4 regions of the Shewanella sp. GutCb genome follow, and region 1 is predicted to be linked to each of the others. Evidence: predicted binding sites of a transcription regulator. Region 1 holds the regulator's gene; each other region holds the start of a gene.
What was found. Region 1 encodes ArgR, which controls arginine synthesis, uptake and breakdown. Its sites were predicted from a motif close to ANTGAATANNTATTCANT; they were not measured.
Positions count from the first base shown of each region.

Region 2: the regulator ArgR is predicted to act here: its motif matches at 2,883-2,900, upstream of argA (amino-acid N-acetyltransferase).
Region 3: the regulator ArgR is predicted to act here: its motif matches at 2,253-2,270, upstream of CXF86_RS08800 (YjiH family protein).
Region 4: the regulator ArgR is predicted to act here: its motif matches at 3,139-3,156, upstream of CXF86_RS12345 (aspartate aminotransferase family protein).

Region 1 covers NZ_PJBL01000003.1:156,126-161,761, reverse strand. Annotated here, with positions in the region: gene CXF86_RS04020 (ABC transporter ATP-binding protein) at 1-354, shown strand, start outside; gene CXF86_RS04015 (Dyp-type peroxidase) at 683-1,615, shown strand; gene CXF86_RS04010 (cupin domain-containing protein) at 1,668-2,141, opposite strand; gene argR (transcriptional regulator ArgR) at 2,303-2,773, opposite strand; gene mdh (malate dehydrogenase) at 3,125-4,060, shown strand; gene ispB (octaprenyl diphosphate synthase) at 4,136-5,107, opposite strand; gene rplU (50S ribosomal protein L21) at 5,389-5,636, shown strand, end outside.
Region 2 covers NZ_PJBL01000008.1:13,995-19,630, reverse strand. Annotated here, with positions in the region: gene rarD (EamA family transporter RarD) at 1-826, shown strand, start outside; gene CXF86_RS06125 (PH domain-containing protein) at 897-1,415, opposite strand; gene argA (amino-acid N-acetyltransferase) at 1,493-2,812, opposite strand; gene rpmG (50S ribosomal protein L33) at 3,108-3,281, opposite strand; gene rpmB (50S ribosomal protein L28) at 3,288-3,524, opposite strand; gene radC (RadC family protein) at 3,653-4,330, opposite strand; gene coaBC (bifunctional phosphopantothenoylcysteine decarboxylase/phosphopantothenate--cysteine ligase CoaBC) at 4,480-5,636, shown strand, end outside.
Region 3 covers NZ_PJBL01000016.1:57,158-62,793, reverse strand. Annotated here, with positions in the region: gene CXF86_RS08805 (UDP-2,3-diacylglucosamine diphosphatase) at 1-676, opposite strand, end outside; gene CXF86_RS08800 (YjiH family protein) at 826-2,181, opposite strand; gene CXF86_RS08795 (methyl-accepting chemotaxis protein) at 2,538-4,082, opposite strand; gene CXF86_RS08790 (DUF998 domain-containing protein) at 4,455-5,141, shown strand; gene CXF86_RS08785 (U32 family peptidase) at 5,144-5,636, opposite strand, start outside.
Region 4 covers NZ_PJBL01000020.1:104,825-110,460, reverse strand. Annotated here, with positions in the region: gene astD (succinylglutamate-semialdehyde dehydrogenase) at 1-531, opposite strand, end outside; gene astA (arginine N-succinyltransferase) at 541-1,560, opposite strand; gene CXF86_RS12345 (aspartate aminotransferase family protein) at 1,696-2,913, opposite strand; gene CXF86_RS12340 (HDOD domain-containing protein) at 3,434-4,576, opposite strand; gene dbpA (ATP-dependent RNA helicase DbpA) at 4,749-5,636, opposite strand, start outside.

The DNA of each region.
Region 1 (5,636 bases):
TGCCCACAAGATAAGTATGTCGCTGACTTTTTAGGGGCTAGTAATTACTTACCTGCGAAAGTGATTGCGGATAAAACCGTGTCTACACTTATTGGTGATATTGAAAGTGACCGTCCGCTGATGGTGGCGCTAAATGATGAAGCTGAGCTTTTGTTAAGGCCACAGCACTTAGTCATATCTAAAAACGACAAGGGCTTAGGTGAAGTCATTGAGCGTCGTTTTCTTGGGCATGTCTGCCAGTATTTGGTCCAAATTGATGACATCACGCTCGATGTCCATAGTGAATGCTTAGATATCAATATTGGTGAAAAAGTGGCAATTACAGCAACACGACACCATTTAATTTTACTCTAACGGAGGTAGCACTAACTAAATATCTGCGCGTTTGAAGTGAGGTAAGAAAACATTGAGAGTTTAATTCATCGTTTAATGTGTTGTTTTTATCGCCGTTTAGTGACAATTTTAGTAAGCTTGGGTTTAGAGCGTTTAATATAAAATTAATTAACGGCTTACTCGTGCGCATGCTATAAGACAAAAGCAATGTGACACAAGTATAGCGCTTTGCAAGTAGGCTAAATATAAGTCTTTATTCTGGTTAATGTGCGTCAGGTAGAATTATTAGATGCTAAAGTTGTAGATAATATTGCCGATGATTAATGCAAAATAAGGGTTACATATAAAAATGGATAGTCAGGTTATGCCTCGTGAACAACTAGGAGTTTGTGCAGAAGGAAATTTGCACAGTGTCTATTTAATGTTTAATGCTAATGATGGTATCGAATCGCAAATGCGCCCATGTGTTGCAAATGTGGCCCAATATATTCACGATCTTGCAGATCAATTTGCGGATAGTGCATTCAACGGGTTTGTTGCCGTTGGGGCAAACTATTGGGATGCGCTTTACCCGGTAGGCAGACCACGCCAATTAAAGCCATTTCCTGCGATGAATCAAGAGAATAGAGATGCGCCGGCGATCGAATATGATCTCTTTGTGCAGCTGCGTGGTGATCGCTTCGATATTCTCCACTTAGTGGCCAATGAAGTGTGTCAAATGTTTGATGGACTCGTAGAGTTGATAGATGAAGAGCGCGGCTTCCGTTTTATGGATAGTCGCGACCTAACAGGCTTTGTTGACGGCACTGAAAACCCCAAGGGCCGTAGCCGTCAAAGTGTTGCACTGGTTGGAGATGAAGATAACGAGTTTAAAAATGGCAGTTATATTCATGTACAAAAATTTGCTCATAATTTGAGTAAGTGGAATCGACTGCCAGATAAGAAACAAGAAGATATCATTGGTCGTACCAAAGCTGAAAATATTGAATACGCCTCTGCAGATAAGCCATTAACAAGTCATATTAAGCGAGTTAATCTTAAAGATGATGACGGTAATTCAATGGAAATATTACGTCAAAGCATGCCTTATGGTTCGGTTAAAGAACAAGGTTTAATGTTTATCTCTATGTGTGGAAACTCGGTGAATTTTGAAAAAATGCTCGAAAGTATGATCTATGGTGATACAGAAGGTAATCATGATCATCTGATGCATTTTACTCAAGCACTAACAGGGTCATCCTTTTTTGTGCCATCGATAGATTTTTTAGAACGATCCGCATAAGCCTGGTTAATCTGTAAAAAAAACGCACAATAAGTGCGTTTTTTTATGCCTGCTATTTTTCTTGTTGTTCTTCTTTATCGTTATTAAAGTAGCTAGTAGGGCTGCGGTCATAAACCTCATTCATACTCCGGACGAGTACTTTATTGGTTTCGGGATAAACAACGACATCATGGGTATCACGGCTACCGACCACTAAAAAAATGAAATCGGCATCGCTATTATTAACTATTTTATGGGCGATACCAGAGTTGGCTGTGAAGCAGATATATTTTCCTTCGCTAAAAACATGAGGTTCATCATCAATATAGAGAGTGGCTTCCCCTTGCATCGCGTAAATGTGTTCCTCTTCTTTAGTGTGATAATGAGCAAGTGCTGACGCCATGCCTGGTGCTACCTTTTCCATGGTTACGCCAACTTTTTCAGCCCCAGCAGTATCACCAATGTGCTTTTGATCACTGCCGTAATTATTTTCATGTGACCAAGACTCCCAGCCAACATCAGAAACATTAATCAGTTTGTTTTTCATCTTTATTATCCTCAACTTAGGAATGCTGCCCTACTGGCAGTATAACCATATTGATATAATAAAAAATAACATATTCAATATATTGTATAAAGGTAGCGTTGGCATTTGGCTTAAAGGGAGGTAGGGCGGCGTTTCCGCCCTTATTTTGCTGGCAGAAAAAGTTAATCCATGTAATTGAACAATGATTTAACCGTTTCTACTGTATCCACAATCATGTCGATATTTGACGGACTGATAAAGATAGTATCATCACCCGCTATCGTGCCTAGAATACCTTCTGGCTTACCTATCGAATCAAGTAATCGGGCGATTAACTGTGCCGCACCTGGGCTGGTTCGAACAACGATCATTGACTGGTTATGATCCACATCAAGTACAAGGTTTTTAAGTGGACTACCAGCAGTTGGTACACCAAGCTCAGCGGGTAAACAGTAAACCATTTGCTGTTTAGCATTTCGGGTTCGAACTGCGCCAAACTTACTCAGCATACGCGAGACTTTTGATTGGTTGATATTGCTAAAGCCTTCAGCTTGAAGCGCTATCACTATTTCACTTTGGGAGCCAAAACGCTCCTCTTTTAAGATCAACTTAAAGGTTCTAACGAGATCGTCCTGATTTTTGCTTGTTTGCATATATTATTATTCTTTATTCAAAAAAATCCGCTCTATGATGATTATATTCGCCTTTCATGTCAAATTTTATTCGTTTTTTTGAATAATAATTCACAGCGAGTTGTTTTGTTGAGCGGTACTAAATTCATTAGAGTATAAATTCTATTTATTTTTATACTGATCTTTTGCAAGCGATTTGATAGCAAAGCTAGACGGGCTGGGCGTTTAAAGCGATGGTAAGTGGCATTGTGAATCTAGAATAGAATGAACACGACTAAGGGATAATTGAATTTTAGTTGTGAATCCAGTACTGTTGCGCCATTAGAAAAGCGGATCTAAATCACAAAAATCCGAGAATTGACGGAGATAACTATGAAAGTTGCTGTACTTGGAGCTGCTGGCGGTATTGGCCAGGCGCTTGCCCTACTATTAAAAACTCAACTACCTGCGGGTTCAAAATTGTCGCTTTATGATATTGCACCTGTAACACCAGGTGTTGCCGTTGATTTAAGCCACATCCCAACAGCGGTTGAAGTAAAAGGATTTGCGGGTGAAGATCCTTCTGCTGCATTAGACGGTGCCGATGTGGTCCTTATTTCTGCGGGTGTTGCACGTAAGCCTGGTATGGATCGCTCAGATCTATTCAACATCAACGCTGGGATCGTAAGAAACCTTGTTGAAAAGTGTGCTGCGACTTGCCCTACCGCGCTTATCGCTATTATCACTAACCCTGTGAATACGACAGTTGCTATTGCTGCTGAAGTGCTTAAGAAAGCGGGTGTGTATGATAAGAACCGTTTATTCGGTGTGACGACGCTTGATGTTATTCGTTCTGAAACCTTTGTTGCTGCAGCAAAAGGCTTAAACGTAGCAGACGTTAAAGTGAACGTTATCGGTGGCCATAGTGGTGTGACTATTTTGCCACTTCTTTCACAGGTTAAAGGCGTTAGCTTTACTGATGAAGAAGTTACAGCGTTAACAACGCGTATCCAAAATGCAGGTACTGAAGTTGTTGAAGCTAAAGCGGGTGGCGGTAGTGCGACACTTTCTATGGGACAAGCAGCTTGTCGTTTCGGTCTTTCTCTCGTTCGTGGCTTGCAAGGCGAAGCAAACGTTGTTGAATGTGCCTACGTAGACGGCGGCAGCGAACATGCTGAGTTTTTCGCTCAACCTATTGTTCTTGGTAAAAATGGTGTTGAAGAAGTATTAGCATATGGTGACGTTAGCGCATTTGAAGCAAGTGCTCGTGATGCAATGCTAGATACGCTAAAAGCAGATATTAAGCTTGGTATCGAATTTGTTAAGTAAGCTTACCTTTTGACAATGTAAGCCCTTAACGAAAAAACGGAGCCAATTGGCTCCGTTTTTATTGAGTCAATAAAACTAGTGACTACGCTGTACGGCTATCTTAGCCAGTGAAATTAGTGCTGTTTTGTATTCTGACTCTGGCAATATAGCTAATGCGGCGATAGCCTTGTTAGACTCTTCTATGGCTCGCTGTTCAGTATATTCAAGCGCACCACAACGCTTTAAGGCGCTTATAATCACTTCAATGTGCTCTGTACCGTCACCTTTTTCAATCGCTTCTCTAATGAGCGCTTTCTCTGTGTCGTTACCTTTGGCAATGGCAAAGATCAACGGTAAAGTTGGTTTTCCTTCAGCTAAATCATCACCTATGTTCTTACCTAGCTCTTCTGTTTCTGCTGTGTAATCAAGTAGGTCATCAGTTAATTGAAAGGCGGTACCCAAAAACTTACCATACTCAGCAAGTGCTGTTTGTATCTCTTCAGAGCTTTCGGCTAATAAACCCGCTAAGCGTGTTGCAGCTTCAAACAATTTTGCTGTCTTACAATAGATGACACGCATGTAGCTTTCTTCAGTGGTGTCTGGGTCGTTACAATTCATCAATTGCAGGACTTCACCTTCGGCGAGTACGTTAGTGGCGTCAGCGAGTATTTCAAGTACGTCTAAGCTTTTAAGCTCAGTCATCATTTGGAATGAACGCGTATAAAGGAAGTCACCCACTAATACACTGGCACTATTACCAAACAATGCATTCGCTGTTTCTCTGCCGCGACGGAGCATAGATTCATCAACGACGTCATCATGCAGTAGTGAAGCTGTATGAATAAACTCGATTATTGCTGCCAACTTTAAGTGAGAATCACCTTTATAGTCGATTGCCCGAGCCGCTAAAATTGACAATAAAGGTCTTAAGCGTTTGCCGCCACCGTTAATAATATAAAAACCTAATTGATTAATTAGGGCTACATCTGACTCTAATTGTTTATAGATCAGTTGATTGACTGCTTGCATATCGCTATCAGCCAATTGACGAATGGCGTTTAAATCCATAAATAGACTCTGATTTGTTGGCTGCTATGACAATCAGCAGCTCATTTAAGACATAAATGTTATAATAGGGGGATTCTACCTAAATTTGTGCAGCAAGACAGTAGTTGTCGCTAATTCTGGGAGATATTTGGGTCTTTTTTTATTCTTACTGAATTAGCTCTTGTCAGATGCTAGTTCTTAGCGTAAACTCCGCGACCATTGTCATTAAAGCTTTTATAGCACCCCTGCATCAATCTAATATAGTTTGAGCGGCGTGTTTAGAATATCGGAGTAAAATAGCTATGTACGCTGTTTTTCAAAGTGGCGGCAAACAACATCGTGTTGAAGCCGGTCATACAGTTCGTTTAGAAAAATTAGAAGTCGCTACAGGCGAAACTATCGAGTTCGACCAAGTTCTTTTGGTTGCAGATGGTGAGACTGTACACGTAGGTGCACCTTTAGTTGAAGGTGGTAAGGTTGTTGCTGAAGTTGTTAGCCACGGCCGTGCGGAGAAGGTAACTATTGTTAAGTTCCGTCGTCGTAAGCACCA
Region 2 (5,636 bases), on a different contig from region 1:
CTTCGCTCCGCTGTACTTTAAATTGCTAACTGATGTGTCTGCAACTGAGATATTGTTGCACCGTGTACTTTGGTCATTTGTTTTTGTAGCGTTATTAATGAGCTTGTTTGGCGGCTTTAGTCGTGTCAGACAACTATTAAAAAAGCCTAAACAATTAGCCGTTCTGTGTATCACCTCATTATTAATCGCCGCTAACTGGCTGCTGTTTATTTGGGCGGTGAATAACGACCATATGCTCGATGCCAGTTTAGGTTACTTTATTAACCCTCTGGTTAATGTATTTTTAGCCATGCTTTTTCTCGGTGAGCGTTTGCGCAAACTGCAGTGGGCTGCGGTTTCTTTAGCCGCCATTGGTGTGTCGGTACAGCTAATTTCGTTTGGATCTATTCCACTAGTATCGCTTGCCTTAGCAGGCTCTTTTGCTTGTTATGGATTGCTGCGTAAGAAAGTCAATGTCGATGCAAAAACGGGCTTACTGGTTGAGACCGCGATTTTGATGCCAATTGCGCTGATTTATCTATTAAGCAATATGGGTGATTCAATGACGCATCTGTTGAACAATGACATGCATCTCAATCTTTTATTGCTCGCAGCCGGTGTAGTGACGACGGTGCCACTATTGTGTTTTTCGGCGGCGGCAGTGCGGATCCCATTCACCATGCTCGGATTTTTTCAGTACATCGGACCCAGCATCATGTTTATTCTTGCAGTAAACTTGTTTAACGAGCCCTTTGATATAGAAAAAGGCATTACCTTTGCCTTTATTTGGGCAGCACTGGCCCTGTTTACTGTCGATATGTTCTATAAGCGAAAGCAAAAAAAGTAGGCTTTAAAAATACTAAAAAAGCGAACCCTTAAGGTTCGCTTTTTACGTAATAGGTTTAGCTATACGAGGCTTATTTGATAGCACTTAACAGCGCATCAGGCTGCGCTATGCTCAGTAGTATTGAGTAGCCTCTTAACGTGGGGATCACCACCACGGTGTCGGTCTCAGTTATCGCCACAAATGCCTTTTGCTGATCTGACAATCTAAACCATCCGAGCTGAAAACCAGGCATGCCCACACCGTTAACGCGAAGATCGGGTTTTAAGCTAAGATCAGCTCCTTGTTGCCAAGCTAACTTGCGGATCTCTAGCTTATTAACATCTTCAATCGGTAGGGTAAAACCATAAAAAGGCACATCAACCGTTACAGAGTCTGTCGTCAGAATGAGCTTGGCATCATTAACGCTATACAGCATCCAACTAAACGCACCTACCATAGGTAGCAGTACCGCTGCTATTACCACCTTGCTGGTTTGCGGCAGTGCCTTATAGTAGATGTAAATGCCCAATCCAATAAAGCCGACCAGTAAGGCAATAAAGCTCCAGTTACCTGTCGAACTGAGTGGCGCAAGATCAAAGCTCTGAGTCATAGGACGTTCTCATTAATACAGTCGCTCTATCCTTGGCCACTAGACGCACTAGGTCAAGATGAACTTGGCGCAAACACTTATAAATCTAATGCTAGGATCTTAGATTTACGTTGATAGTTATACAGCTGCTTCTTTTTCCCTGGTAGCTCATCGACTTCAACAATCGTAAAGCCATGTTCTAAAAACCAATGAATACTGCGAGTCGTTAACGCAAACAACCGTGAGTAACCCCTTACCCTTGCTTGGCTAATAATATTTTGCAGCAACAGACTGCCACGATCAGCATCTCGGTATTCTGGATGCACCACCAAACAGGCGAACTCCCCCGCGTTGTCCTCTTCAAAAGGGTAGAAAGCAGCGCAACCAATCACTAAACTATCGCGCTCAATCAGCATAAACTGCTCTATCTCAACTTCGAGCTGTTCACGCGAACGGCGCACTAAAATCCCTTTTTCCTCCAGCGGTCGGATAAGATCTAAAATGCCACCGATATCCCTGATAGAAGCACGACGCAAGCGCTCTGCACTTTCTGTCACAATTTGCGTTCCGATACCGTCCCGAGAAAACAGCTCTTGTAGCAGCGCACCATCATCTAAATAACTGACAAAATGACAACGACTCACGCCATTACGACATGCATCAATACTGGCTTGTAAAAATGCCTTGGTCCCTAAACAGAGTGGCGCTTGCGCTGGCAAATTATTGAGTATGCTTTGGGCATCAGTCGGCATCAATTCAGCAAGGACGTCTCCATGCTCATCCATAATGCCTTTATGCGCGCTAAAGCCAATCATCTTGTCAGCTTTCAACTTAACCGCAATTTGCGTCGCAACCTCTTCAGCCGTTAAGTTAAAGCTCTCTCCAGTGACTGAGGCTGCTACAGGGCCTAATAAAACGATGCAGCCACTGTCTAACTGCCGTTTGAGTCCGTGAGTGTCAATCCGTCGCACTCTCCCGCTAAGGCTATAATCCACACCATCTTCAACCCCTAATGGCTGCGCAATAACAAAATTGCCACTGACCACATTAATTTGAGCGCCCTGCATGGGAGTATTACTCAAACTCATCGACAGCCGAGCCGTGATATCGAGTTGCAATGCACCAACCACCTGTTTAATCACTTTGAAGGTATCTTCTTCAGTGATCCTCACACCATTGTAATACTCAGGGGTTAGGCTGTGCTGAGCGAGTGCTTCATCGATTTGTGGCCGAGCGCCGTGAACCAGCACAATCTTGATCCCTAAGCTATGCAGCAGTGCGATATCATTAATAATGGCTTTGAACTGCGGCTGCGCAAGCGCTTCGCCGCCAAGCATAACGACAAATGTTTTACCTCTATGCGCATTGACATAGGAAGCTGAGTGACGAAAACCATCGACAAGTTCTGTAGTACGCACGCTAAATCCACCTTATAGTCTAAATAGACAGTCGCAACAATCTGCATCATTGATAAACACTAATGATGATATTGCATTTTAATTCATTTAAACAGCATTTATTTTCACTTATTAATATAAAATAACATTGTTAAGCATGTGAATTTAAATGGTTGAAGCCTATAAAGCTAATGATGGCAGAAATGAATAGTCAGTCGTTGTAGCGAGAGAGGGGATTATCGAGGGTATATTCGGATTTTAAGACAAAAAAAAGCCTCTAAAAATAGAGGCTTTTTAAGATGCTAAAAGTAAGTTACTACTTCATTTTAGCTTCTTTGTAGATAACATGCTGACGAATAACTGGATCAAATTTCTTGATTTCCATTTTTTCAGGCATGTTACGCTTGTTTTTTTCAGTCGTGTAGAAATGACCAGTTTTAGCGCTAGATACTAGCTTGATCTTCTCACGATTACCTTTAGATTTAGCCATGGTTTATTATACCTTCTCGCCGCGGGCACGAAGTTCAGCAACAACAACTTCAATACCTTTCTTATCAATGATACGCATACCCTTAGTAGAGATACGTAGCTTAACGAAACGTTTTTCAATTTCTAACCAGAATCTGTGATTCTGTAGGTTAGGTAAAAAACGACGTCGCGTAGAATTCTTCGCGTGCGAACGGTTGTTACCAACCATTGGTTTCTTGCCAGTTACTTGGCATATTCTTGACATGTCAAACTTCTCCAAAACAATATATATAACGCTCGAGCATTAATGTACCTCGAACACGGCCGTCGCCTGAGGCACACAACAGAGGGCGCATTTTATACAGGATCTAAAATAAAAGATCAAGGGTTAGATTAATCTATCCACCCTCGTTCAGCGAAAGAAACTATCTCTCGATCGCCTACAACCATATGGTCCAACAAGGAAACATCGATAGTTTGTAGGGCTTGTTTCAATCGCTCAGTAATTCGTCTGTCGGCTGTACTTGGCTCTGCAACTCCAGAGGGATGATTGTGACACACGATCACAGCCGCAGCTTTTTTCTCAAGCACCAAGCTCACCACATCTCGCGGATAAACTGACGCAGAATTTATTGTGCCCCTGAATAATTCAACGAATTGAATCACCCGATGTTGACTATCTAACAGTAAGACAGCAAACACTTCGTAGGCACGATCCCCTAATTGTCTCATTAAATAGTCTCGAGTTAAATCAGGATCCGATAAAATTTTGCCTCTTTTTAGCTTTTCTTTCGAAATTCGCTTACCGATCTCTACAGCAGCCTGCAATTGAGCATACTTAACTGGACCAATTCCATCTAAACGGCATACTTCTGCTTGAGACGCTGTCAACAAGCTTCTAAGCCCTCCAAACTCGGTTATCATAATACGAGCTAACTCGACGGCACTTAAGCCCTTAAGGCCAACCCTGAGCAATACTGCAAGTAACTCTGCATCCGATAGTTGCTGTGCACCATTAAGCAGTAGCTTCTCTCTTGGTCCTTCGCCTTGTGGCCAGTCTTTAATTCCCACAATAACCTCCTTGTTATTATTTAACATTGAGTATGGTCGAGAATTTGCTAACTTGTTCATCAACTCGTTTAGGATTGTGATATCTTAGGCCGCACATCGACTGCACGGATGGCATTAAAATCCGTCAAAATGATAATGGAAGAGTACGTATGGGTTTGAAAAACAAGAAAGTCCTTTTAGGAATTGGAGGTGGCATTGCTGCCTATAAATCTGCTGATTTAGTTCGCAAACTAAAAGACCGTGGCGCTGACGTTAGAGTCGTCATGAGCCAAAGTGCGCAGCAATTTATCACACCACTCACCCTCCAAGCTTTATCTGGCTATCCGGTTGCCACCGACCTGCTCGACCCCACTGCTGAAGCCTCCATGGGCCATATAGAATTAGCCCGCTGGGCTGACTTAATCATTATTGCCCCCGCCACGGCAAACTTAATTGCGCGCATGAGTATCGGCATGGCCGATGAACTCATCACCACCACATGCCTAGCAACAGAAGCGCCCATAGTGCTTTGCCCTGCGATGAATCAGCAGATGTACCGCAATGCAGCGACGCAAGCCAATTTAAAAACCGTAGCACAACGCGGCTTTACAATATGGGGCCCAGATTCTGGCTCACAAGCCTGTGGCGAAGTGGGCCCTGGCAGAATGTTAGAACCCGTGGCGATTGCAGAACGAGCCGAACAGCTATTAGGGCCAAAATTGTTAGATGGCGTCTCTTTATTACTCACGGCAGGACCCACTCGTGAAGCCATAGATCCGGTAAGGTATATCTCGAATCACAGTTCAGGAAAAATGGGCTTTGCACTTGCTAGCGCGGCTGCTGAGATGGGTGCAACTGTCACACTCGTTGCAGGACCTGTAAACTTAGCCACTCCAGCGAATGTCACCCGTATTGATGTTGGGTCAGCACAAGAGATGCTTGATGCCGTGATCCCAGAAGTAGAAAACCACCAAATTTTTATCGGTTGTGCGGCAGTGGCTGATTATCGAATAGCGGATATTGCAGAGAGTAAAATAAAAAAATCTGCGGAACAGATGCAGCTTGCGCTCGTTCGAAATCCTGATATCTTAGCCACCGTTGCCAGCCATGCAAAACGTCCGTTTACGGTTGGTTTTGCAGCAGAAACAAATAATGTCGAACAATACGCCAAAGGTAAACTGGTGCGTAAGAAACTCGATATGATCGCCGCCAATGATGTGTCTAACAGTAACATTGGTTTTAATAGCGACAATAATGCGCTCAGCGTGTTTTGGCACGGTGGTGCGACACACTTACCCCCTGTTGACAAACAAACGTTAGCCAAGCA
Region 3 (5,636 bases), on a different contig from region 1:
GGGTGACGGCGTTGCGATAATTTTTAATGGCTTGTTGCGCTTTGCTGACCCTGAGTTTGACGTAACTGGCGAGTGACCAGTACGGATAACCCAATTGGCTGCGCACTTTATGCAGTTGGCGATTTAGGAATAACAGCAAGTCATAAAGGTGATCGCCCAATTTGGCGTAGGCGCGGCCAATACACACTTCAGAGTCAAATTGGTCGCCATGTAATACCAACACTTTACGCCCTGACACTGTGGTGTGAATATGCTCTTTGGTAATGGTGAGGTCCAACAGACAAAAACCATCGTAGGGCTTTAGGGCTTCATCGTGATTACCCGGAATATACACAATACGTGTGCCTTCTCGTGCCATTTTGAGCAATTTTTGTAGAACTAGGTTATGTGATTGAGGCCAAAGGAATTTACGTTTTAGCGCCCATATGTCAAAGATATCGCCAACCAGAAACAGGATGTCTGTTTGCAGTGAATTTAACAGTTGTAGTAGATACTCTGCTTTGCAGTCTTTACTGCCAAGGTGAACATCTGAAAGCCAAATGGCATTATAGTGTTGCGCTTGATTTAATCGGGCACTATTTATGGGCTTAACCGTGTCATTCTGCGGCGGTAGGCTGCGGTCTCCAAGGCTGTTTTCGAGTTCTGTTGCGGCAATTCCTTGCTGTTTGTTTTCCATTGTCCTGCCAGTGAAAGCGGGGATATGACAATAGAGTAAAAGCGGCAGTTGACTAGCAGATGAACTATTTGTGGCATGTTGATGACGAGGCAAAAAAAAGGAGCGCTTATGCGCTCCGATTATTGACCTTGACTGTTTCTCTATAAAAACTAGAAAATCAGGTGGGCGATCCCTGCTATAACAGGCAGAGTCACCAGTGTTCTTAAGATAAAGACCACTGCAAGCTCAAGGAAATTGACAGGAATTTTACTGCCCATCAATAGTGCGCCAACTTCACTCATATAGATAAGCTGCGTGACTGACAATGCCGCAATAATAAAGCGGGTCATGTCTGACTCAATAGAGCTGGCAAGAATGGCCGGAATAAACATATCCGCAAAACCCACCACAATTGTTTTAGAGGCTTCAGCAGCTTCTGGTACTTGTAATAGTTCCAGTAGCGGGATAAACGGCATACCAAGATAGTTAAATATTGGCGTGAATTCGGCAACCATCAAGGCGATGGTACCAATACCCATCACCACTGGGATCACACCAAAAATCATATCAACTACGTTTTTAACACCGTCGGTCAATGTATGTTTGATGCCGCCAGCGCGAGAGGCTTTGGTCAGTGCTAGATCTAAACCCCAAGAGAATACGCCATGGCCGGCTGGGATGACTTCATCATCTTTATGGCGGGGTGTTTCATCAATATAGAGGTCTTTTTTCCACGATAGGGGAGGCAGTTTAGGCACAATTATCGCTGCGACAAAACCGGCAAAACATACCGTGAGATAGAAAGGAACAAATAGGTGTTCTAGCTGAACTTGCGAGATAACCACCAGTGAAAAGGTTATCGATACTGCTGAGAATGTTGTACCAATCACAGCAGCTTCACGTTGAGTATAGAAGCGTGCTTCGTATTGCTTGCTGGTCATCAAAATACCGACACTGCCATCTCCTAACCAAGATGCCATACAATCAATGGCACTTCGACCCGGTAGATTGAAGATAGGACGCATGACTTTAGTCAGCAGTGTGCCTAATAGCTCCAGTAAACCAAAGTTTAGTAATAGCGGCAGTAACATCCCTGCAAATAAGAAGACTGAAAACAGTACCGGCAATAGGTCGTTGAGAACCAGTGCACCAGTACTACCAGAGCGAATAGCTTCAGGACCGACTTCGAAGAAGGTTAAGCTGATAAAGATGGCACCGAGTATGCGGATCACTAACCAAATAGGGGTGACATTAAACAAGGAGTTTAAAAAAACGCTTTTAATCACAAATTTAGGCTGTGCGACTTTAACGACTAATGATGCCAAAGCAGTAAAGATAACAATCGCAGTGACAATACCGATGAGAGCGTCACCCAGCAGGCTCTGTAGACCTTTAGAGATAATTGCAATTGGAATGGTGATTGCGTCTTGATAACTGATGGGGGTCATGAATAACAGTAGACCGATCAGTGATGGCACAATAAACGTAAGTATGGTTTTAATGTTATGGGTTTGTTTTTCTGACACTTTTTATTACCCTAAATATCGAGTTTTGCTTTACAGCGTTAAAGCTGAATTGGTACTTAAGCAAATAATGTATTGAATATTCATTCAACCGCTAGCAGGCGAGGTTACCGCCTTAAAACATCTAAGTAAAACGATTCTCTTGTTATATAGAATATATCAAGACTAGCGAATAGTTATTAACTCTAAATGACTATTTATATTGTATCGGAATAAGCAGCAAAAGCACAAAAATATTTTTTGTTTATATTCATTTAAAACAATGGTTTGTTTATGTTTCTTAGTTGTTGATTGTTTGGTTCGGCGGATGTTGTCGCTACCCACTAGTGGTAACGACAACACATATTACGGAGGGCAAACTAACTAAATGTTTTTCTCAAAGATTTTGCTTTTTCAGCATTAATTTTTAACTCTTTAACCGATGTTTCAACCACATCAATAGCATTCAAATTTTCATTTGATGCTTGGCTAATGTGACTAATATTTTGGTTTATTTCACCGACAACTAAGGTTTGTTGCTCTGCGGCAACGGCATTTTGTTGCGCTAAATCGTGAATATTTTTTACTGCTTCAAAAATAGTGTCGACTTTTTGCGCTGAAATCTCGGCATCGTCAGTGCATAACAATGCTTGTGACTTACTTTCATCCATCTGTTTTGACCATTGAGTCAGCATGGTAAACATCTTATCGACACTCTTAGAGATACTTTCTGTTGACTGTTGTGTGCGGCTAGATAGTGCGCGAACTTCATCTGCAACAACTGCAAATCCTCGCCCTTGCTCACCGGCTCTTGCGGCTTCGATAGCAGCGTTAAGCGCGAGTAAATTGGTTTGTTCGGCAATGGCATCAATCTCAGACATTGCACTGGCTACTCGCTCTGCTTCTTTGTTTAGCAATTGTGCATTCGCCGCTGCTTCTGTCACTGAATCAGTTAACTCACTAATGCTTGCTGCACTTCTTTGCATTTTGTCACGGCTTTCATGGCAAAGCTGGTAAGTGTCTTGAATGCGATTAGAGGTTGATTGAATATTCGAAGCGACCTCTGTAATGGTGGCGGCCATCTCCTCAGTGGCACTGGCGATTTGTTCTATTTGTTGGTTTTCAATATCCAATCCAGCATGGGCTTGTTGGGCGGCAGTCATTAATTGAGTGGATATGGCATCAATATGTTCGGCATTATCTTGTGAGCGTCCCAGCACACCTTGCAGTTTGGCGTCTTTCATCATCAACTGAAAATCAAGCAACGAAGAGGTATCTCGACCGCAATAGATAAAACGACTGACAGAGTCATGCTGCTGTTTCATCTGCATTAATCGAGCGGGAATACGAAAGGCTTCGTCATAAAAGATGACAAGGTTTACGCCCATTAACACGATACCGGCTAAAATTACGCCCCAACCCCAAATATAACCAGCAGCTGCTAAACCGAGGCTGGCACAAAATGCAGATAGCAGGCGTTTATTGGCTAAGCTAATAGGGTCGCTAACACGTTTACCTAAATTGAGTCGTTGATAGATCTTTTGCGCCTTATTGATGTATTCGATCTTAGGCGCAACGCGTACAGATTGATAACCAACCAGCTCGCTCTGTTCAAATAGTGGCGACACAAAAGCATCAACCCAGTAAAAATGGCCGTTTTTACAGCGGTTTTTAACAATACCGCGCCATGATTGTCCGGCTTCGAGTTTTGCCCACATCTCTTTAAAGGCTGCTTTAGGCATGTCAGGATGTCGTACAAGATTATGATGTTGGCCAAGCAGTTCATTCTCTGTATAGCCTGATATTTCGATAAATCGCTGATTAACGTAGGTGATAATCCCTCGTTTATCAGTGCTTGATATCAATTGATCTGAAGAGGTTAGTCTAACTTCCCGGTTGACTATGTTTGCATTGTTTCTTGTCATTATTATTCCATTTGACTGCAAAGTGTATTACTAGATATGTTGGAAATATACCAACACATTATGTGTGGAATATAGCATTAATACACTCATTATTATTCAGATTTAGCTAATTTGTTTAACGAAATATTAGCAAGAAATATAGGTCGCTATTTTTAGCTAACTTTTTGGCTTTATTATCTTTTTTTGCGGTAATGTTTGGGTTGTTTTAGAGTTTTAACTTGAAAAAAAATAACGGTAGACTATAAAAGTAACGTGGATGTTACGTATCTTGTGTTAGTAATGGTTGTTAAAAATCTGAGCTAGACCTCTTTAACGAAGGCTAATTCGATATATATTAGACGATGCCATTAGATAATATAAAAATAGGAATATATGGTAGCTCGGACGAACAATAAGGTTTCTACACTCGCATTTAGATTTGGTATGCTCGGGATTTTCGGGCTATTGCTAGGTTTGATGTTATCGGTACTGACATTTAAGATGTATGACGGTGAAGGCTTTAGTTTTTTGAACCACACGCTGAGTGAGTTGGGTCATTATGGACACTCCGACTTTGCGGTGATTATTAATGGTGGTCTATTTTTCGGGAGCTTGAGCGCGGTACTATTTTGTCTTTTTTCATTGCAAATAGCGGACTCATCTTGGTCTTATCCCTTTTTTGCTTGCTTAGGGCTGACATTCTTCTGTTTAGCGGCGGTTGGCTTGTTCCCCATCAATGTTTATCATTTACATATTGTGGCGATTAAGTATTTCTTTATCTTCGGCAGTGTCAGTTCAATGTTTTATGGACTGTATTTATTCGTAGGTAGAGGGCGCTTATTTTCGCGCTCGACCAGTGTTTTAGCCATTATCGCGTTTGTGAATATGTCAGCTTTCTTGTTGGTCCCTCTGTTAGGCTTGGAGCTAACAGAGGGCGGTAGAGCTTTCTATCATGAACTGCTGGTCGAGATGCATCGCCCTGCCATTTGGTGGCCCGCCATTTTTGAATGGGTTGGCATCGCCAGTTTTGTGGCCTGGAGTGCTAGCGTGATGTTAAGTTTACGACCTAGAGTCAGCTAACATTATATGTGCGCCAAACCCGCGGTTTGGTGCCAATAGCCATTACAGGTTAGCGGCTTAGTTTTGGGTTTGCAGGTTAGGATACTCTCTGCCAGCGCAACACTCTTTAAACTACTTGGCGAGACTCTAAAGTAGTTCACCCCCATCTGCTTCATTTGCTCGATTTCACTGGATAAATCTATCTGGCTTGCAGATTGAGTTTGAATACCATTGAGCCTTAACAACGGTTGCTGATCTTGGGTTTGCGCAAGCAAGCCTTTTGGATGCGATAGACACACAGTTTGGCAGTTATCTTTGGGCAGATTCTGCTGCTTGGCGGTAAAGCAGCGAGCTGAATGTGCTAATGGTATGTACCCATGAGCAAAGACTTCAATCTCAAACGGCAGTGGGGCACCGGTGGCGGTAACCTCAGCTTCGATAACATGGTTTAACCAAGATTTTGACAACTCTATTGGCATCACAAAGCGTTGCATTCCCCACTGATGCAGTTTTTTT
Region 4 (5,636 bases), on a different contig from region 1:
TGCCACTTTAGGGGTTAATTCTGATGGCTTGAATACCACTGTGTTACCCGCAAGTAGCGCAGGTACAATATGGCCATTAGGCAAGTGACCAGGGAAATTATAAGGGCCAAATACCGCAACCACACCATGTGGCTTGTGACGCAATACAGCACGTCCTGCAGGGATCTCACTTTCAGACGTCCCCGTACGCTTATTATAAGCGGCCACTGACAAGCCGATTTTACCGATCATAGCGCCCGCTTCTGTTGCGGTTTCCCATTGTGGCTTACCCGTTTCTTGGGCAATCACTTCAGCCATATCGGCCTTATTGGCTTCTAGCTGATCACGGTATGCTTCAACAATCGCTAAACGCGCTTCAAAACCCAGCATAAACCAATCAAATTGCGCGTTACGCGCAGCATCAACCGCGGTATTAACTTGCGCTGGAGTTGCCGTTTTACTTGTCCAGATGACTTCTTGGTTTGCAGGGTTAATTGATGTCACATCGTGACCTAAACCTGCTATCCACTTACCTTCAATAAATTGTGTCATATTCTATTCCTACATGGCCAATACACGGATCTGCTCACCGTCTGCAACCATAAGGCCTGCAGCAGTTTCAGCGTCTAAGATCACGTTGTCATTGTCTTCTGATACAGCTAGATTTGCAGCTGTAGCGCGGTAATTTGCGAGTTGGGTGTTTGAAACGATATAGCTTGGTGCATCTGCTGGAGCATCACCAATGGTCACCGTTAACAGGCGGCTTTCGCGTATAGAGCGAATATCATGCAGGTTACATTCAACGGTGGGTCCACCATCAAAAATATCGACGTAACCTCGACATCTGAAACCTTCTGCCTGCAATAGATTAAGCGCGGGTCGAGTATTGGCATGTACTTCACCAATAACTTTTTGCGCTTCTTCTGGCAATAAACACACGTAAACTGCATTTTTTGGCATCATTTCCGCCATAAATGCCTTTTGTCCTAGGCCTGATAAATAATCAGCTTCAATAAAATCAATGCCTAAAAAGTGCTTTTGCAACCAATCATAAAAAGGCGAGTTACCCTCGTCATCGCTCTCGCCACGCATTTCAGCAATCACAGTTTCGCCAAAACGCGCGGCATGCTGTGCTAAAAAGAGAAAACGGCTTCGGGACAACATACGGCCATTGTTGTTCTTGCGGTAACTTCCTCGCAAGAACAAAGTGCATAGCTCTGCGGCGCCAGTATAGTCATGACATAAGGTTAACGTCTCGACTTCATTGCGCACGCCAATTTGCTCGGAATGGTAAACCTCTGTACCAAGACGGTAATGGTAGAACGCATCTTCCATACCAACAGCCGCTTCAATACCACAAGTACCAACGACTTCGCTGGTTTCTGTGTCTTCAAGCACCATTAAATAGCCTTCATCAAACGGCTTATCGACTTGTTTTTCAAACGAAGCTTCAACCCGCGCAATTTTGCGTCTAAGAAGATCTTCGTTTACAGGTAAAGATGTGAATCCATGTCCTGATTCTTCGGCTATTTGATATAGCGCGTCAAAATCAGTGGATCGGATTGGACGTATTATTAACATCTAGGAGTTTCCTCACTATCACTTGTCGCTATCAGGTAGGCATTGCCTTTAACAGGCAATACTGACACTGCAGCTATCAAGTATCCTAAAGACAAAAAAGAAGCGCTAAGGTGACCTAGCGCTTCGTTTGCCAATTTAGGCTGCGACTACTTTAGCGACAGCTCGCTCGAAACGCGCTAGGCCTTCAGCGATGTCAGCTTCAGGGATCACGAGTGAAGGTGTGAAACGCACAACATTTGCGCCAGCCACTAGGCTCATAACACCCTCTTCAATTCCTGCCACTAAAAACTCTTTAGCGCGTCCTTGATACTTTTCGTTTACCACGGCACCAAGCAACAGGCCTTGGCCACGGACTTCAGAGAAAACATCATACTTGTCATTGATCTTGCTCAGACCATCACGCAGCAATTGCTCACGCTTTTTAACGCCATCCAAGACTTCTGGAGTATTTACCACATCTAGTACTGCGTTACCGATAGCACAAGCAAGTGGATTACCACCGTAAGTTGAACCATGAGTACCTATCTTAAGGTGCTCAGCAATTTCTTTGGTTGTCAGCATCGCAGCGATTGGGAATCCGCCACCCAATGCTTTAGCGGTTGTCAGAATATCTGGTACTACATCGCCACGCATGTAAGCGTATAGTTCGCCTAGACGACCAACACCCGTTTGAACTTCATCAAATACAAGCAATGCATTGTGCTTATCACAAAGCGCGCGCACGGCTGTTAGAAACTCAGGATCAGCATCGATAATGCCGCCTTCACCTTGTAGTGGCTCCATCATTACTGCACAAGTCTTATCAGAAAAGACCGCTTCTAGTGCTGCAATATCATTGAATGGGACATGAGTGATGCTCTGTGGCTTTGGACCAAAACCGTCAGAGTAAGCCGCTTGACCGCCAACGCTTACCGTAAAGAAAGTACGACCGTGGAATGCTTTATCAAATGCAATGATTTGATCTTTTTCAGCACCAAACTTATTCATCGCGTAACGACGAACTAGCTTAAGTGCAGCTTCATTGGCTTCAGCGCCAGAGTTAGCAAAATAAACACGCTCAGCAAATGTCGCTTCAACAAGCTTAGTGGCAAGCTCAAGAGCAGGTTCGTTAGTCATGACGTTAGATAGATGCCAAAGCTTCTCGCCTTGCTCTTTTAACGCACCAACCAAAGCAGGATGACAATGACCTAAACAGTTAACGGCAATACCACCAGCAAAATCGATAAACTCTTTACCTTCTTGATCCCAAACTCGGCTACCTTCGCCACGCACTGGGATTACTGCTGAAGGCGCATAGTTAGGCACCATAACTTCGTCAAACTGGGCACGTGTAAGATTCATTTTAACGCTCATTCCTTCCATCCTTTCAAATTATCGACCGCGATAAAGCCGTCGTATTCCGCTTGATGTCTTTATCTTTTATAGGTGACATCGCGGTTGCTTGTATTGCTAGGAAGACATTATTAGCGAAAACGTGATCAAAATACCAGTTTTTCACAACCTTCATCGGACCAAATACGCCTTATAGTGCATAAAGAGTTGAGATTTAGAATTATCAAAGCGTATATGGCGGGGGTTTAAGCATAATTAGTCATAAAAAAGTTATCTAGCGCCTCTGAATACTAAATATTCAGCATTACTGCATAACTAGTTCACCGAAATGGCGTATATAGGCTGAGTTAGCGTAAATTAGACAGTTTTTTGACCAAGATTTGATTAACTAACCAAAAGAGTCTAAATGATAAATAATTGTATACTATTTAGTGGCGGAAATTAGCGGATGTTTGGACGGCTATTCGATGTTCAATGAGATTAATTAACATGGGAGAATGAGTCTACGATTGTACAATGAGCACTCTTCGTTATAGCGGGCTTAAAACAGTGCTAATTTACGATAGTTTTTTCCATTCAAACGGATCAACTCTTGCTCGGAGATTTCATAGTAATCGTACATTAAACGGCATTCATGGGAGGTAATATTACCCGCCTCTTTTAATAGATAGACCCTCGCAAAACAGTTAGCTCTTTCGATAAGTGCTGAATCTTCATCAAGATCGGCATATTTAAGACTCTCATCAATCGCTTTAAACGTTTTGGTTAAACGGCTCTGTTCAAAACTCAGCTGATTAAGTAACTGCCAATTGAGCGGACCACTGTGCGTTAACGCTTGCTGATAAACATCAATCGCCGGAAACTCAGTTGCCATGATTGCATCATAAAGTTCTTTATCTCCGCTAGCACTGGCTTCTCTCAACCAACTCCCCAACGTAGCATCAAACATCTTAGCGCAATTGCTAATAACGCAAGTTGTTCCAAGCTGACTCATCAAGCTACAACTGTAGGCAAAAGCGCGGTCCTTATTGTGTAACTCAACTAAGGCCTGAGCCGCTATCGCACTTATAACGCTGTAACGCCATAGTTTACGAGTCACCCACAACAGTTGAGGCTGACCACTCGGCATGAGGTAACGCAGGCAAAAATAGGGGATTAACGCTTGCAGGTTTTCAATACCAATGTAGTTAAGCACGAGTTTGATATCAGTCACTTGAATGTCTGAAGTTTGCGGCCGACGATGCCGAAACATCGGACTATTGATCATATTAACTAAGTCACGCTGTAACCAAGGTAAGTCCATGACTAACGGGCGTATACGTGACAGATCAACCCGCTTTGAATACAGTAGCTCAAGTAAGAGGATTTGCTTTTCATCGAGCTTAGAATGCTCAAGTACCAGCTCTGGCGACGACAACTGATGTTCAATAGCACGGTTAACACTGGTAATCAGTTGGGCCGAAACAACCTTGTACAACGCTTGGGCTTTATTCTGCTTCTCTATTCGTGCTCGAATAGCGTCTCTTTCAATTTCGAGTTTATTAGCATCATCTTCAAGCTCTGCGTGGATCTCATCAGGAATAGAGACAGGTTTGCCTTTGCCAACAATGAGTAACTCTTGCAGCCTATGTTCTATCTCTATGATTTTGCCGGGTTTTACTCCACCCGCTACCGAAATCGCCACTGATTAACCTATCCCAAAATATCGATTCTACCAACAGCAACTAACGGCAATACAACCTCGCCGTCCATTCACCGTCTCCACATAGACAAAAATCCAGATCTCTCTGGATTTTTATCGGCTCAACAGCTAACTAATTGAGTATTTAATCTGAAGTCGAATTACGTCGAGTTCGTTAATTCATTTCCCAAGCGCGGTATGTGCGCCCTTTCAATTTACCATTAACAATTTTATGCAACGCACGCTTTGCGACTTTACGATTAACCGCGACGTAAGCACGATAATCAGTGATTTTGATTTTACCAACTTCACTACCATCAATGCCATCTTCACCCGTAAGTGCTCCTAAAATATCGCCTGGACGCAACTTCTGCTTTTTACCGCCTTCGATTTGCAACGTGATCATGCTTGGTTGAGTAGGGTAAGTGTCGAGTAAGCTCTCAGCAGGCAGCGCTTCATTGACAATATCGCGCTCAAGATAATCTTCAAGCAACGCAATTTTATATCCATCTTCATCGTTATAAAACGTATATGCGGCGCCTTGACTGCCAGCACGTCCAGTACGACCAATACGATGAATGTGAACTTCAGTGTCAAAAGCAACCTGGTAGTTAATCACAGCATCAAGCGCGTCAATGTCTAATCCACGTGCCGCAACGTCTGTTGCCACCATAATAGACACACTTTTGTTGGCGAACTGCAGTAGCGTTTGATCGCGATCTCGTTGCTCGAGATCGCCATGCAGTGCCACTACGCTAAAACCGTCGTTCTTCAGCTGCGCAGCAACATCTTTAGTTTCGCGCTTGGTATTACAAAATACCACAGCACTATCTGGACGATGCTGCAGTAACAGCAATTTTAGTGCGCGCATACGGTCATTAGGATTACCCACTTCATAGAAGTGTTGGTCAATCGTACTTGTTTCATGCGTCGAAGCGACTTTAACCATGACAGGTTTGAACATAATCGTATTGGCAATAGACTTAATCTGATCAGGGAATGTTGCGCTGAAAAGTAATGTCTGACGTTCAACAGGGATCTGCTCAATAATGGCTTCAAGTTC